DNA from 2 places in the Azospirillum sp. A29 genome. Region 1 is predicted to be linked to the other one. Evidence: predicted binding sites of a transcription regulator. Region 1 holds the regulator's gene; the other holds the start of a gene.
The links. Region 1 encodes LexA, which represses DNA repair genes until DNA is damaged. Its sites were predicted from a motif close to ATGTTCTANTTTGGTTC; they were not measured.
Positions count from the first base shown of each region.

Region 2: pheA (chorismate mutase) is a predicted target of LexA. The motif match lies at 1,829-1,845, and genes of this name have one in related genera.

Region 1 is NZ_CP170466.1:556,877-564,766, forward strand. It holds gene ABNQ38_RS17480 (STY0301 family protein) at 1-160, shown strand, start outside; gene ABNQ38_RS17485 (anthranilate synthase component II) at 307-915, shown strand; gene trpD (anthranilate phosphoribosyltransferase) at 912-1,946, shown strand; gene trpC (indole-3-glycerol phosphate synthase TrpC) at 1,946-2,749, shown strand; gene ABNQ38_RS17500 (GNAT family N-acetyltransferase) at 2,754-3,251, shown strand; gene moaC (cyclic pyranopterin monophosphate synthase MoaC) at 3,248-3,739, shown strand; gene glp (gephyrin-like molybdotransferase Glp) at 3,744-4,973, shown strand; gene lexA (transcriptional repressor LexA) at 5,184-5,909, shown strand; gene ABNQ38_RS17520 (ComEC/Rec2 family competence protein) at 5,983-7,890, opposite strand, start outside.
Region 2 is NZ_CP170467.1:383,567-391,456, reverse strand. It holds gene metW (methionine biosynthesis protein MetW) at 1-413, opposite strand, end outside; gene ABNQ38_RS29825 (homoserine O-acetyltransferase) at 446-1,663, opposite strand; gene pheA (chorismate mutase) at 1,900-2,796, shown strand; gene hisC (histidinol-phosphate transaminase) at 2,948-4,039, shown strand; gene ABNQ38_RS29810 (amidohydrolase family protein) at 4,102-5,382, opposite strand; gene ABNQ38_RS29805 (ABC transporter permease) at 5,382-6,305, opposite strand; gene ABNQ38_RS29800 (ABC transporter permease) at 6,312-7,361, opposite strand; gene ABNQ38_RS29795 (ABC transporter ATP-binding protein) at 7,351-7,890, opposite strand, start outside.

The sequences.
Region 1 (7,890 bases):
GGGCAAGCTCTTCGTGCTCTGCCGGTATCGCGGCACCGAGGCGACGCTGGCCGCCGACCTGCCGCGCCAGACCCGCCGCTGCACGCTGACGCTGGAAACCGACATCCGCGGCGACGTTCTGGACGAGCCGAAGACGCCGCCGCAGCTCGACTGCCGGTGAGGACGCGAGGCCCCAGGGCGAAGTTCTGCGCGGAGGCTGGAAATCCGCCCTTTCAGCCGCTAGGGTGTCCATCGTTGGAACAGGGCCGGAACGGCCCGGACGACCCGGGCGAAGGTGGCCGGGCAAAGGTGGAAGGCGGAAGGCGCATGCTGCTGCTCATCGATAATTACGACAGCTTTACCTACAACCTCGTCCATTACCTGGGCGAGCTTGGCGCCGACGTGCAGGTCCGCCGCAACGACGCCCTGACGGTTGACGAGGCGATGGCGCTCCGCCCCGACGGCATCGTCCTGTCGCCCGGCCCCTGCGATCCCGACCGCGCCGGCATCTGCCTGCCCCTGATCGACGCCGCCGCCAAGGCGCGCCTGCCGCTGTTGGGCGTCTGCCTCGGCCATCAGTCCATCGGGCAGGCCTTCGGCGGCCGGGTGATCCGCGCGCCGGTCCCCATGCACGGCAAGGTCGACAACATCCGGCACGAGGGCCGCGGCGTGCTCGCCGGCCTGCCCAGCCCGTTCCGCGCCACCCGCTACCACTCGCTGATCGTCGAGCGCGACACGCTGCCGGCCTGCCTGGAGGTGACCGGCGAGACCGCCGACGGCCTGATCATGGCGCTGGCCCACCGCGAGTTGCCGATCCACGGCGTGCAATTCCACCCCGAGAGCATCGAGAGCGAGCACGGCCACAGGATCCTGCAGAACTTCCTGGATCTGACCCGCCCCCGCCCGGAAAGCGCGCCGCTGGAGACCGCGGCATGAGCGGCGATCTGTCCGACATGAAGGCGATCCTGGGCAAGGTCGCCACCGGCGCCGCCCTGACCGAGGCCGAGGCCGGCTTCGCCTTCGACATCATCATGTCCGGCAACGCCACCCCGTCGCAGATGGGCGGCTTCCTGATGGCGCTACGTGTCCGCGGCGAGACGGTGGACGAGATCACCGGCGCCGCCCGCGTCATGCGCGCCAAGGCGATCCCGGTCGAAGCACCTCCCGGCACCATCGACACCTGCGGCACCGGCGGCGACGGCGCCGGCACCTACAACATCTCCACCGCCGCGGCGCTGGTGGTGTCGTCCTGCGGCGTGCCGGTCGCCAAGCACGGCAACCGCGCCATCTCGTCGAAGTCCGGTGCCGCCGACGTGCTCGGCTCGCTGGGCGTCAACCTCGACTGCGACTTCGCGCTGGTCCGCAAGGCGCTGTGGGACGCCGGCATCGCCTTCCTGATGGCGCCGCGCCACCACCTCGCCATGCGCAACGTCGGCCCGACCCGCGTCGAGCTTGGCACCCGCACCGTCTTCAATCTGCTGGGCCCGCTCGCCAACCCGGCGACCGCCAGGCGGCAGGTGCTGGGCGTCTTCTCCAAGCAATGGGTGGAACCGCTGGCCCAGGTGCTGAAACGGCTGGGCTCCGAGGCCGCCTGGGTCGTCCACGGCTCCGACGGGCTGGACGAGATCACCACCACCGGCCCCACCACCGTCGCCCAGTTGAAGGACGGCGAGGTGACGGTGTTCGAGGTGACGCCGGAGGATGCCGGCTTGGCCCGCGCCCGGATCGAGGAGTTGAAGGGCGGCGACGCCCAGGTCAATGCCGAGGCGATCCACGCCCTGTTCGACGGGGTGCGCAGCCCCTACCGCGACATCGTGCTTCTGAACGCCGCCGCCGCCCTGCTGGTGTCCGGCAAGGCCGCGACGCTGAAGGACGGTGTCGCCATGGCCGCCGACGCCATCGACAGCGGCGGCGCCCGCGACCGCCTGCGCCGGCTGGTCGCCATCACCAACGAGGCAGTGGCCTGATGAGCGACGTTCTGACCCGCATCAACGACGACAAGCGCGCCCTGGTGGCCTCCCGCAAGGCCGCCCGCCCTATGTCGGAGGTGGAGGCCGCCGCCAGGGCCGCCAACGAGAGCAACCCGCCGCGCGGCTTCATCCGGGCGCTGAGCGCCGCGGTCGAGGCCGGCCGCTATGGCCTGATCGCCGAGATCAAGAAGGCGAGCCCGTCCAAGGGCCTGATCCGTCCCGATTTCGACCCGCCGGCCCTGGCCCGTGCCTACCGCGAGGGCGGGGCGACCTGCCTGTCGGTGCTGACCGACGAGCCCTATTTCCAGGGCAAGGACGAGTATCTGGTGGCCGCCCGTGCCGCGGTGGATTTGCCGGTCCTGCGCAAGGACTTCATGGTCGATCCTTATCAGATCGTCGAAGCCCGCGCGCTGGGAGCCGACTGCATCCTGATCATCATGGCGTCGCTGTCCGATGCCCAGGCGGCGGAGATCGAGGACGCCGCCGTCGTCCAGGGCCTGGATGTGCTGGTCGAGGTGCATGATCGCGCCGAACTGGACCGCGCGCTGCTGCTGAGAACGCCGCTTCTGGGCGTCAACAACCGCAATCTCAAGACCTTGGCGGTCGATATTGCGACGACGGAAGAGCTGGCCGCCAACGTTCCGGCCGACCGCATCCTGGTGGCGGAGAGCGGGCTCTACAGCCCCGCCGACCTGGCCCGGATGGCGAAGGTCGGGGCGCGCTGCTTCCTGGTAGGCGAATCGCTGATGCGGCAGGACGACGTCACCGCCGCCACCCGCGCCCTGCTGGCTCCGGTGTGATGCGATGACCGAGGTGGTGGCCGACATGAGAGCCGACGTCCTGATCGCTGCGGAGAGCCCGCGCCAGGATGCCGTGATCGCACTGGTGGCGGCGCTCGACCGCTATCTGCTGGATCTCTATCCGGCGGACACCTGCCACCTGCTCGACATCGGCGAACTGGAGGGACCGGACCTGTGCTTCCTCGTCGCCCGCAAGGACGGCGTTCCGGTCGGCTGCGCGGCGCTCCGCGTCGATCCGGCCGGTTACGGCGAGATCAAGCGGATGTATGTGGATCCCGCCGCCCGCGGACAGCGCATCGGCGAGCGTCTGCTCGCCCGGCTAGAGGAGCAGGCACGGGCAGAGGGCCTGAGCGCCCTGCTGCTCGAATCGGGCATCCATCAGCCCAAGGCGCTGGCGCTCTACCGCAAGGCCGGATTCACCGACCGCGGCCCCTATGCCTGCTACCAAGACAATGGCGTCAGCGTCTTCATGGAAAAGCTTTTGACGGAGACCGTGCGATGACCGGCTTCACCCATTTCGACGCCGAGGGCAAGGCGGTGATGGTCGACGTCTCCGACAAGGCCGACACCGAACGCACCGCCACCGCCGCGGCGACCGTGCTGATGCAGCCGGAAACTCTGGCGCTCATCATGCAGGGCGGGGTGAAGAAGGGCGACGTGCTGTCGGTCGCCCGGCTGGCCGGCATCATGGGAGCCAAGCGCACGCCCGACCTGATCCCGCTGTGCCACCCGCTGATGCTGACCTCGGTCAAGGTCGACCTGTCCTGCGATCCCGCCCGCAACGCGGTGGACGTGACGGCGACCTGCAAGCTGAAGGGCCAGACCGGCGTGGAGATGGAGGCGTTGACCGCCGTCACCGTCGCAGCGTTGACCGTCTACGACATGTGCAAGGCGGTGGACCGCGGGATGACCGTCACCGACGTGCGTCTGCTTCACAAGGCCGGCGGCAAGAGCGGCGAGTGGGGCGCGTCCTCCTCCACCGGAGCCTGACGCCATGATCCCCGTCGCCGAGGCGCGCGCCCGCATCCTGTCGGCCTTCGCCGCCCTCCCGGCGGAGACGGTCGCCCTGCCCGATGCTCTCGGCCGTGTGCTGGCCGAACCGGTGGTCGCCCGACTGACCCAGCCACCCTTCAACGCCGCCGCCATGGATGGCTGGGCCGTGCGTGCCGCCGACATCGCCGCCGCGACCGCCGAGGCCCCCGTCCCGCTGCGCCGCATCGGCGAATCCGCCGCCGGCCACGCCTTCACCGGCAGCGTTGGTACGGGCGAAGCGGTGCGCATCTTCACCGGCGCGCCCCTGCCCGACGGTGCCGACGCCGTGGTGATGCAGGAGGATTGCTGCGCCGACCACGCCACCGTGCGGATCGGCCGCGCCGTGGCCGCCGGCCGCTTCGTCCGCGAAGCCGGCTTCGACTTCACGGCCGGTCAGGAGCTTCTGCCGACGGGCCGGCGCCTGACCGCGCGCGACATCGCGCTGTCCGCCGGCGGAAACGTGCCGTGGTTGTCGGTCCACCGCCGGCCGCGCATCGCCGTCCTCGCCACCGGCGACGAGATCGCCCTGCCCGGCGACCCGCTGGGGCCGAGCCAGATCGTCAGCACCAATGCGCTTGGCCTCTGCGCCCTGGTGACCGCCCAGGGCGGGCTCGCCCACAATCTGGGCGTCGCCAGGGACACGCCGGAAAGTGTGGCGGCACTGGCGAAGGGGGCGGCCGGCTGCGACCTGCTGGTCACCACCGGCGGGGCGGCGCATGGCGATTACGATTTCGTCCGCGATGTGCTGGCCGAACGCGGCGTGGCGCTGGAGGTGCAGACGGTGGCGATGCGTCCGGGCAAGGCGCTGATGTTCGGCCGTGCCGGGTCGGTGCCGCTGCTCGGCCTGCCCGGCAACCCGGTGTCCACCGGCGTCACCGCGCTCCTGTTCCTCCGCCCGATCCTGCGCGTGCTGCAGGGCCTGCCGCCGGAGGATGACCGCCTGCCGCTGCGCGCCCGCCTGACCGGCGCGCTGAGGGCCAACGACCGGCGCGAGGAATATCTGCGCGCCACCCTCGCCGCCGGCCCGGACGGTGTCCTGACCGTCACGCCCTTCGCCCGCCAGGACAGTGCCATCACCACCCTGTACGCCCAGTCCGATTGCCTGATCCCCCGCCCGCCCCATGCCGACCCGGAACCGGCCGGCGCGATGGTGACCGTGCTCCCTTTGACGGATGGAGTGCTCAGCGTCTAGACTTGAACAGAGCGCCGGACATGGCGCTTGGGTGAGGACTGGAACAGGTGAACATCACCCGGAAAACTGTTTCACCGCGTTCCAAATGTTCCACACAAGTTCTAAAAGAAGCCGATGGGGGGCTTGACGCGCAGCAGGAACCAAACTAGAACATGGAGCAACGTTTAGTTTTTGTTCCATCTTCAGTCTGGCCCAAGCCGGGAGGCATCCATGCTCACGCGCAAGCAGCACGAATTGCTGCTGTTCATCCACGAACGGCTTGGCCAGGGCGGTGTCTCGCCGTCGTTCGACGAGATGAAGGACGCCCTGGGCCTGAAGTCCAAGTCGGGTATCCATCGCCTGATCACCGGGTTGGAGGAGCGCGGGTTCATCCGCCGCCTGCCCCACCGGGCCCGTGCGCTGGAGGTTCTCCGCCTTCCCGAGGGTCTTGACGCCTCCCGCAACCGGACCGCGGCTCCCAAGCCGAAGTTCCAGCCCAACGTCATCAAGGGCGATTTCGCCTTCGCCGGCCGCGATACCGCTCCCCCCGCCCCGACCCCGGCCGCCGCGAACGAGACGGTGCAGCTCCCGCTCTATGGCCGGATCGCCGCCGGTACGCCCATCGAGGCCCTGCGCGACAACAGCGCCTTCGTCGACGTCCCCGCCTCCATGCTGACCGGTGGCGACCATTACGCTCTGGAGGTTTCCGGCGACTCGATGATCGAAGCCGGCATCCTCGACCACGACACCATCGTCATCCAGCGCTGCGATGCGGCTGAGAACGGCACCATCGTCGTCGCTCTGGTGGACGAGGGCGAAGTGACGCTGAAACGCCTGCGCCGCAAGGGCAACACCATCGCCCTGGAGCCCGCCAACGCCGCCTATGAGACCCGCATCTTCGGCGCCGACCGCGTCCGCGTGCAGGGCAAGCTGGTCGGTCTGGTCCGGAAGTACTGAGCTTTTTGTGCCCAGCCGCCGATCCCCTCCTCCGTATCCGCGGGGGAAGGGATCGGCGAAGTCCAAGCTGCTCTCACTTTCCTCCGGTCCAGGGCCGATCTCCCCGCAGCCCGCGCACCGTCTCCACCGTTATTCCCTCCGCGGTCACCCTCAGCGCATGCGCGCCCTCATGCCGCAGCACCCAGCGGTCCACCACCAAATCCGCCCGGCAGCGTCGCGCCACCTCCGCCGTCACCACCGCATCGGCTGCCCCGCAGTCCTCATCCAGCGCATCCGGCAGCCGCGGCAAGGCCACCGTCTTTCCCTGCACCCGGTACAGGCAGCCAAGCGCGTCGCAGTCCAGTGACCGCCCTCCCCCGTTCCATCCTCCGTCCGCCGGCCAGGGATCGGCCACCGACCGCTCGCCATCGCGCTCCCGCCAGGTTTCGGTCATCCGCCCGCCGCCCTTGACCGACGCGCTGAGCCGTCCGTCCGGCAGCCTGACCGCCATCACTGGCCCGTCGCCGGCCACCAGCACATCCGGCCGCACCGCCAGCATGGGCGAGGCCAGTCCCGCCAGGACCGGCAGCATTCCCAACCAACGCCACCACCGCGTCCACAGGCACAGCCAGATCCCTCCCATCACCAGCAGCGCGAACCCTTCCGCCGGCATCGCCGGCACGGTCAGCGAAGCCCAGGGGAGACGGCCGAAGAACTCCGCCGTCCAGATCACCGCCCGGTCGCCCCAGTTCATGGCGATCAGCGCCGGTGCTTCCAGTCCGAAGGGCAGCAGCGCGTAGGCGATCAGGCTCCACGGCATGACCCAGAAGGACGTGATGGGAATGGCGATCAGGTTCGACAGCACGCCATAGAAGGCGATCTGCTGGAAATGGAAGAGCGAGAAGGGCAAGGTCGCCAGCGTCGCCACCACGCTGGTCAGCAAAATCCCGCCGACATAGAACAATCCGCGCACGATCCATCCCGCATCGCGCCGCCATTCCGCCAGCCTGACGCTGCCACGCTCGAATGCCGCGATCAGCGCCACCACCGCGGCGAAGGACATCTGGAAGCTCGGCCCCAGCATCCCCTCCGGGTCCATCGCCATGGTGACCAGCCCGGCGAAGGCGACCAGCCGCATGCTCAACGGGTGGCGGTCCAGCATGATCGCCCCCATCACCATGCCGGTCATCAGCACCGACCGCACCGTCGGCAGCGGCGCCCCGACCAGCAGCGTGTAGGCGAGTGCCGACAGGATGCCGAACAGCGCCGCGATCTTCTTGATCGGCCACCGCAGCGCGATGTAGGGCACCGCCGCCAGCAACGCCCGCACGACATAGAACAGGATGCCGGCGGCGACGCCGACATGCAGTCCGGAGATCGACAGCAGATGCGCCAGCCCGCTGTTGCGGAAGTCGTCCATCGTCGCTTCCGGGATGCCGAACTCCTCGCCGTTCAGCAGCGCCGTGGTGACGCTCGCCTCCACCGGATCGCCGATGGCAGCCGCCACCCGCTCGGCAATCGCGCCGCGCGCCTTCTCGAAGGCGATGGCGACCGTGCTCCACCCCGTCACCGGCGGCGCCTCGACCAGTTCCGGCGCACCGGTGGCGAAGCCCGTGCCGCCCAGCCCCATGAACCACGCCCGCCGCTGGAAGTCGAAGGCGCCGGGTTCGGCAGGCGCCTGCGGCGGCAACAGCGTCGCCCGTAGCCGCACCACCGATCCGGGCGCCGGTGCCGGGAAGCGGTCCGACAGGCGGATGCGCACGGCGGCCGGCGTCCGTTCCGGCGCCAGCTTGCTGACGGTCACGTCCCGCAGGGTGATCCTCGTCGCGCCCGGCCGCCGCTCCACCGCCATCACGCGGCCGGTGACGGTCGCACCGGCGATGCTGCGGCTCAGCACCGGTGCCGCCATGCGGATGGTGTGCGCCTGCGCCACCAGGAATCCCGCCGCCAGCATCAAGAGCGCCGTCGCCACGCCGGCCATGGCGAACCATCGCCGCAGCGC
Region 2 (7,890 bases), on a different replicon from region 1:
CCCAGCTTTTCCGTCACCGGCATGCGGCCGGTCAGCATCAGCTGCATGCGGACGCGCCAATAGCCGAAATTCGGCACCGACACGATGGCGCGCCGGCCGATGCGGCACAGCATCTCCAGCACGTCGCGCGGCTGCTTCATCGCCTGAAGCGTCTGGCCCAGGATGACGTAATCGAAGGCTTCCGCCGGATAGTCCTTCAGGTCGGTCTCGGCATCGCCCTGGATCACCGACAGGCCGTGTGCCACGCACTGGCGCACGCCGTCCATGCTGAGTTCGATGCCGCGCCCGTCGACATTCTTGGTGTGGGACAGGTAATCGAGCAGGGCGCCGTCGCCGCAGCCGACGTCCAGCACACGGCTGTTCGGCTCCACCATCTCGGCGATCAGCTTCAGGTCGTCGCGAATGTCCACCATGGTCGGTCGTCCAGTCCCAGTCCTAATCCCACTCAGCGCGCGCGGCGGCGGACGGACAGGCCGCGATGCTCGGCGCAGCCCTCCAGGAAGCCGTGGATGACCTGATGGAACTCCGGCTCGTCCAGCAGGAAGGCGTCGTGGCCCTTGTCGGTCTCGATCTCGACGAAACTGACATTCCCGGCGACGGCGTTCAGCGCATGCACGATGGCCCGCGATTCCGAGGTCGGGAACAGCCAGTCGCTGGAGAAGCTGGCGAGGCAGAAGCGCACCGGCGTGGTCTTGCCCCCCGGCCGGAAGGCGTTGGCCAGCGTGCCCCCGGCATCGGCGGCGAGGTCGAAGTAATCCATCGCCCGCGTGATGTAGAGGTATGAGTTGGCGTCGAAGCGCTCGACGAAGGCCGCCCCCTGGTAGCGCAGGTAGCTTTCCACCTGGAAATCGGCGTCGAAGCCGTAGGTGATCGCCTTGCGGTCCTGCAAATTGCGTCCGAACTTGCGGTGCAGGGCCGTTTCCGACAGGTAGGTGATGTGGGCCGCCATGCGGGCGACGGCCAGACCGGCCTCCGGCCTAGTGCCTTCCAGCAGATAGTTGCCGCCACGCCATTCCGGGTCGGCCATGATCGCCTGGCGCCCGACCTCGTGGAAGGCGATGTTCTGCGCCGAATGGCGGGCGGCGGTGGCGATGGGCACCGCGGCGAACACCGATTCGGGATAGGCGACCGCCCATTGCAGCACCTGCATGCCGCCCATCGAGCCGCCGATGACGCAGAACAGCTTCTCGATGCCGAGATGCTCGACCAGCAGCTTCTGCGCCCGCACCATGTCGCCGATGGTCACCACCGGGAAGGACAGGCCATAGGGCTGGCCGGTGGCGGGATCGATGTCCTTCGGCCCGGTGCTGCCCAGGCAGCCGCCCAGCACGTTGGAGCAGATGACGAAATAGCGGTCGGTGTCCACCGGCTTGCCGGGGCCGACCAGCATCTCCCACCAGCCGGGCTTGCCGGTGACCGGGTGCCTCTCCACCACGAAATGGTCGCCGGTCAGGGCGTGGCAGATGAAGATCGCGTTGGACTTGTCGGCGTTCAGGGTCCCGTAGGTCTGGTAGGCGATCTGGAAGCCGCTGATCTCCACCCCGCTGTCCAGCCGCATCGGCCGGTCGACCGCCAGACGCACGCGCTTGCCCGGCATTGCGGAGCCGTCGGCGACCGTGGCGGGGACCAGGGGAGGCTGCTGCGCGGTGGGAGGCGCGGACATGTCGTTTCTTGCCTTGGACGCTGTTCTGGGCGAACGGTTGTGGGCTAGCGGTTTGGCCCTCGGGATTTTCCTGCTTCGGAAGCCTTGCGGCACCTTGGCGGAGACCGCCGACGAGCTGTGGCGGAACGGGAACGTATAGCTACGAAGCCGGCCTTCGGAGTGTCAATGTTTTCTTTGATTTCAGGGCGCATGCGGACTACTACTAACCGGCTCTGCATTCGATGGTTTTTTGACCCATGGCTTCCGCCCGGACCCCGCTCGACGATTTGCGCCGCGAAATCGACCAGATCGACGACGCGATCCACGACCTGCTGATGCGCCGCGCCGCCGTGGTGGAACGCATCGGGGCGGCCAAGGGCAATGGCGCGGCTGAAACCGGCGCCCAGCCCGTCTTCCTCCGCCCGGCGCGCGAGGCGACGATCCTTCGGCGCCTGATGGCCCGCCATGCCGGCACCTTCCCCGCCCAGGTCGTCGTCCGCATCTGGCGGGAGATGATCACCGCCTTCACCCGCATGCAGGGCCCCTTCGCCGTCGCCGTCTATGCGCCGGAGGACCGCCGCGGGTTCTGGGACGTCGCCCGCGACCATTTCGGCGGCTTCGTGCCGATGACCGCCGTCAACACCCCCGCCGCCGCCCTGCGTGCCGTGTCGGAGGGGACGGCCACCGTCGCCGTGGTGCCCTATCCGGCCGAGGACGATTCGGATCCCTGGTGGCGCTTCCTGGTGTCGGCCGACGCCGGCCGGCCGCAGGTGGTGGCGCGTCTGCCCTTCGGTGGGCGCGGCAATGCCCGCGGCGAGAACCGCGACGCGCTCGCCATCGCCGCCGTCCCGCACGAGCCGACCGGCGACGACCGCACCCTGCTGAGCATCGAGATCGGCGGCGACCTCAGCCGCGGCCGTCTGAAGGATTCGCTGGAGGCCTGCGGCCTGCCGCCGGTCGGTTTCTGCACCTGGCATCCGGCCGGCCACGCCACCGGGATGAGCGGTGGCGGTCCGTCGGTCCATCTGGTCGAGATCGCCGACTTCGTCGGCCAGGGCGACCCGCGCCTCGCCAAGCTGCTGGAACGCTCGGGCGACATCCCGGTGCGGGTCAACGTCGTCGGCGGTTATGCCGTGCCGCTCGCTCTGGGCTGATGTGCGCGAATGAGGCGAGCCGCCGGGGCGGCTCCTGCCTTATCCTGCCGGCCCTCCGTGAAACGATGGAACAGTGCCGTCGGCACTGTTCCATCCTGTTCCACCCCATCCATGAACCGCCCATCCACCATCGTCGGAAGGTAAGCAGACCATGTCCCAGCCGAACGGCCCGCAGCCGCGTCCGGGGATCCTCGACATCGCCGCCTATGTCGGCGGCGAGCATCAGGGTCATATCCGCCTCGCCTCCAACGAAGGGGCGCTGGGGCCGAGCCCGAAGGCGATGGAGGCCTATGCGGCGGCGGCATCGACCCTGCACCGCTATCCGGACGGCGGCTCTGCGGCTCTGCGCGGCGCCATCGCCAAGCGCTTCAACCTGGATGCCGACCGCATCGTCTGCGGCGCCGGGTCGGACGAGATCATCAGCCTGCTGATCCGCTCCTATGCCGGACCGGGCGACGAGGTTCTGTATTCGCAGTACGGCTTCCTGATGTACCCGATCGGCGCCAAGTCGGTCGGCGCCACCCCGGTGACGGCGCCCGAGGACGGGCTGACCGCCAGCGTCGACAACCTGCTGGCCCGCGTCACCCCGCGCACCCGTCTGGTCTTCCTCGCCAACCCCAACAACCCGACCGGCACCTATCTGCCGGCGTCGGAGGTGGCGCGGCTCCATGCCGGCCTGCCGCCGGACGTCATCCTGGTCATCGACGCGGCCTATGCCGAATACATGAACAAGGACGACTACACCGCCGGCGAGGAGCTGGTGGAGCGGTTCCCCAACGTGGTGATGACCCGCACCTTCTCGAAGATCTTCGCGCTGGGCTCGCTGCGCATCGGCTGGTGCTACGGTCCGGCCGGGATCGTCGACGTGCTGAACCGGGTGCGCGGTCCCTTCAACGTGTCGAATGCCGCCCATGTCGCCGGCGTCGCCGCGGTGGAGGATGCCGAGTTCCTCGACCGCTCCCGCCGCCACAATGAACAGTGGCGCGAGTGGTTCTCCGCCACCGTGCGGGAGCTGGGCCTGACGGTTCACCCCAGCGTGACCAATTTCGTGCTGGTCGATTTCAAGGGACAGCCCGCCGGCAAGGACGACGCCGAGGCCGCCCGCCAGTTCCTGAAGGCCCGCGGCATCCTGGTCCGCCAGATGCCGTCCTACGGCCTGCCGAGCTGCCTGCGCGTGACCATCGGCACCGAGCAGGAAATGCGTGCGGTGGCCGACGCGCTGCGGGACTTTCTGAAGGCGTAACGGCTTCCCGACCATGAAAAGCCCGCCGGAACGGCTGTTCCGGCGGGCTTTTCATGTTTGCCTCACCCCCGCTTCAGCAGAAAATCGACCGTCTCCGGCCGGCCCGGCAGGTCGAGCTTCGCTTGCACCGGTTCGCAGCGGCTGACGATCCGGCCGCGGCGCAGCACGAACAGGCGGGCGGCGCGGGTGCGGATCGCTTCCACCGCGTTGCCGGCCTGGAGCACCACCAGATCGGCGTTGCAGCCGGGCTCCAGCCCGTAGCCGTCCAGATGCAGCAGCCTGGCCGGGTTGACCGTCACCGCGTCGAAGGCGGCCTTGATGCCGTCCTGGCCGGTCATCTGGCCGACATGCAGGCCCATCTGTGCCACCTCCAGCATGTCGCCGGAGCCCAGCGGATACCAGGGATCCATCACGCAGTCATGGCCGAAGGCGACCGTCAGCCCGGCGGCCATCAGCTCCGGCACGCGGGTCATGCCGCGGCGCTTGGGGTAGGTGTCGTGGCGACCCTGGAGGACGATGTTGATCAGCGGATTGGCGATGACTCCCAGCCGCGCCTCCGCCATCAGCGGGATCAGCTTAGAGACGTAGTAATTGTCCATCGAGTGCATGGAGGTCAGGTGTGACCCCGTCACCCGGCCGTGCAGGCCCAGCCGCTGCGTCTCATAGGCCAGCGTCTCGACATGGCGGGACAGCGGGTCGTCGCTCTCGTCGCAATGCATGTCGACCAGCAGTCCGCGCTCCGCCGCGATCTCGCAGAGCAGCCGGACGGAAGCGGCGCCATCGGCCATGGTCCGCTCGAAATGCGGGATGCCGCCGACCACGTCGACGCCCATGTCCAGCGCCCGGATAAACAACTCCTTGGCTCCGGCCGAGCGCAGGACGCCGTCCTGCGGGAAGGCGACCAGCTGCAAATTGAGATAGGGGGCGACGCGCTTCTTGACGTCCAGCAGCGCCTCGGTGGCCAGCAGGCGCGGATCGCAGATGTCGACATGGCTGCGGATCGCCAGCAGCCCGCGCCCGACCGCCCAGTCGCAGTAGGCGAGCGCCCGCTCGACGATCGCGTCCTGGGTCAGCTGCGGCTTCAGCTCGCCCCACAGCGCGATGCCCTCCAGCAGGGTGCCGCTCTGGTTCACCCGCGGCAGGCCGTAGCTGAGCGTGCTGTCCATGTGGAAATGGGCATCGACGAAGGGCGGGCTGACCAACCGGCCGCTGGCGTCGATCTCGGAGGCGGCCTCGCCGGCCAGATTGGCCTCGACCGCGGCGATTCTGCCGTCCTTGATGCCGATGTCGATGCCGCTGCGGCCATCCGGCAGGGTGGCGCGGCGCAGGATCAGGTCGAACATCAGCGTTCTCCTTTGCGGTACGGGATCATCAGGGCGCGCGGGTAGGAGGCCCGGCGGGCCACCAGCACCAGCGCCAGGATGCTCAGCAGATAAGGCATCATCAGGAACAGCTGGTAGGGCAGGACGCCGCCGCTCGCCTGCTGCAACCGCAGTTGCAGCGCGTCGAACACCGCGAACAGCAGGGCGCCGAGCAGGGCCTTGCCCGGCCGCCAGGAGGCGAAGACCACCAGTGCGATGCAGATCCAGCCGCGCCCGTTGACCATGTTGAAGAAGAAGGCGTTGAAGGCCGACAGGGTGAGGAAGGCGCCGGCCAGCGCCATGAGCGCGCTGCCCGCCACCACGGCGCCGATGCGGATGGCGGTGACGTTCAGCCCCTGCGCCTCGGCGGCGGCCGGATTCTCGCCGACCATCCGCACCGCCAGCCCGACCGGCGTGCGGTAGAGGACATAGGCGACGACCGCGACCAGCAGGAAGGCGAGGTAGGTCAGCGGCGTCTGGGCCAGGGCGCCCGGCAGGGCCAGCGGCTGGAACGGCTCGACGGTCGGCGGGGTGCTGGCCTGCGGCAGAACGAGGCGATAGACGAAATAGGACAGGCTGGTGCCCAGCAGGGTCACGCCGATGCCGGTCACATGCTGCGACAGGCCGAGCGGCACGGTCAGCGCCGCATGCAGCAGGCCGAGCAGCGCGCCGCAGGCAGCGGCGGCCAGCACGCCGGTCCACAGATCGGCCCCCTGATAGACCGCCATCCAGCCGGCCATGGCGCCCAGCGTCATGATGCCTTCGATGCCGAGATTCAGCACGCCGGCCCGCTCGCACACCAGCTCGCCCAGCGTGCCCAGCACATAGGGGGTGGCGATGCGCAGAACCGCGGTCCAGAAGGCGGCCGACAGCAGGATGTCGAGGATGGTCGACAGGAAATCCATAACCACTTACCCCCGCCGCAGCCGGTAGCGCGCCAGCAGCCCGGCGACCAGCATGCAGAGCAGGCTAGTGGCGACCAGGACATCGGCGATGTAGTTGGGAACCGGCATGGCCCGGCTCATGGCGTCGGCGCCGACGAAGATGCCGGCGATGAACAGCGCTGCCCCGACCACGCCGATGGGGTGCAGCTGCGCCAGCATGGCGACGACGATGCCGCTGTAGCCGAAGCCCGGCGACAGGTCGAGTGTCAGGTAGCCTTTCAGCCCGCAGACCTCCGCCGCACCGGCCAGCCCAGCGAGCCCGCCCGACAGCAAGGCGGTGCGCAGCATCACCCGCGTCACCGGCATGCCGGCGAAGGCGGCGGCGCGCGGGTTGGCGCCGACCGCGCGGTTCTCGTAGCCCCAGATGGTGCGGGTGTCGACCAGCCACAGCAGCACCGACAGGCCGAGCGCGATGGCGAGCCCGGCATGCAGGCGGGTGCGCGCCACCAGCTTGGGCAGCTCCGCCGCCTCGATCACGGGGGCCGACTGCGGCCATCCCATGCCCATCGGGTCCTTCAAGGCTCCTTCCAGCAGCAGCGACACCAGCAGCAGCACGACGAAGTTCAGCAGCAGGGTGGTCACCACCTCATCGACGCCGAAGCGGACCTTCAGCACGGCGGGGCCGAGCAGGGTAACGCCGCCCGCCGCCATGCCGGCGATCATCACCAGCGGGATCAGCGCCCAGGCCGGCAGGTCGAGCATGCCGCCGCCGACCACCACGGCGGCCAGCGCGCCCATGTAGAGCTGCCCCTCCGCCCCGATGTTCCACAGCTTGGCGCGGAAGGCGACGGCGGCGGCCAGCCCGGTCAGGATCAGCGGGGTGGCGCGGGTCAGCGTCTCGGTCAGGGCGAAGCGCGAGCCGACGGCGCCCTCGAACAGCAGGCCATAGGCGCGCAGCACCGGGGCGCCGGTCCAGGCGACCAGCAGGGCGCAGAGCGCCAGCGCCGCGACCACGGCGCCCACCGGCGCCAGCAGCCGCAGGGCGAGCGGGGTATCGGTGCGCGGTTCAAGCCGCATCTACAGTCTCCGGCAGAATATCGCGCAAGACGTCCCAATGCCCGGCCATCAGCAGGCCGAGCTGGCTGACCGACACCCGGTCATGCGGCAGAAGCGGGGTGAGGCGGCCGTGATAGGCGACGGTGACGCAATCGGCCAGCGCCAGGATCTCGTCCAGATCCTCCGAGATCAGCAGGACGCCGGCCCCGGCGGCGCGGGCGTCGAGCAGCCGGCTGTGGACGTAGGACACCGCGCCGATGTCGAGTCCGCGCGTCGGCTGGCTCGCCAGGATCAGGTCCGGCCCATGGGCCAGCGTGCGGCCGAGGATCAGCTTCTGCATGTTGCCGCCCGACAGCAGCTGCGTGCGGGCATCGGGACCGGGGCAGCGGACGTCGAACTCCTCGATCACCTCGCGGGCGTAGGCCCGTGCCGCCCCGCGCCGCAGCACCCCGAAGCGGGAGAAGGATGAGTCGTGATAGCGCTCGGCGATCAGGTTCTCCCACACCGCCATGGCGCCGACCAGACCGGCGCTGTGCCGGTCCTCCGGGAT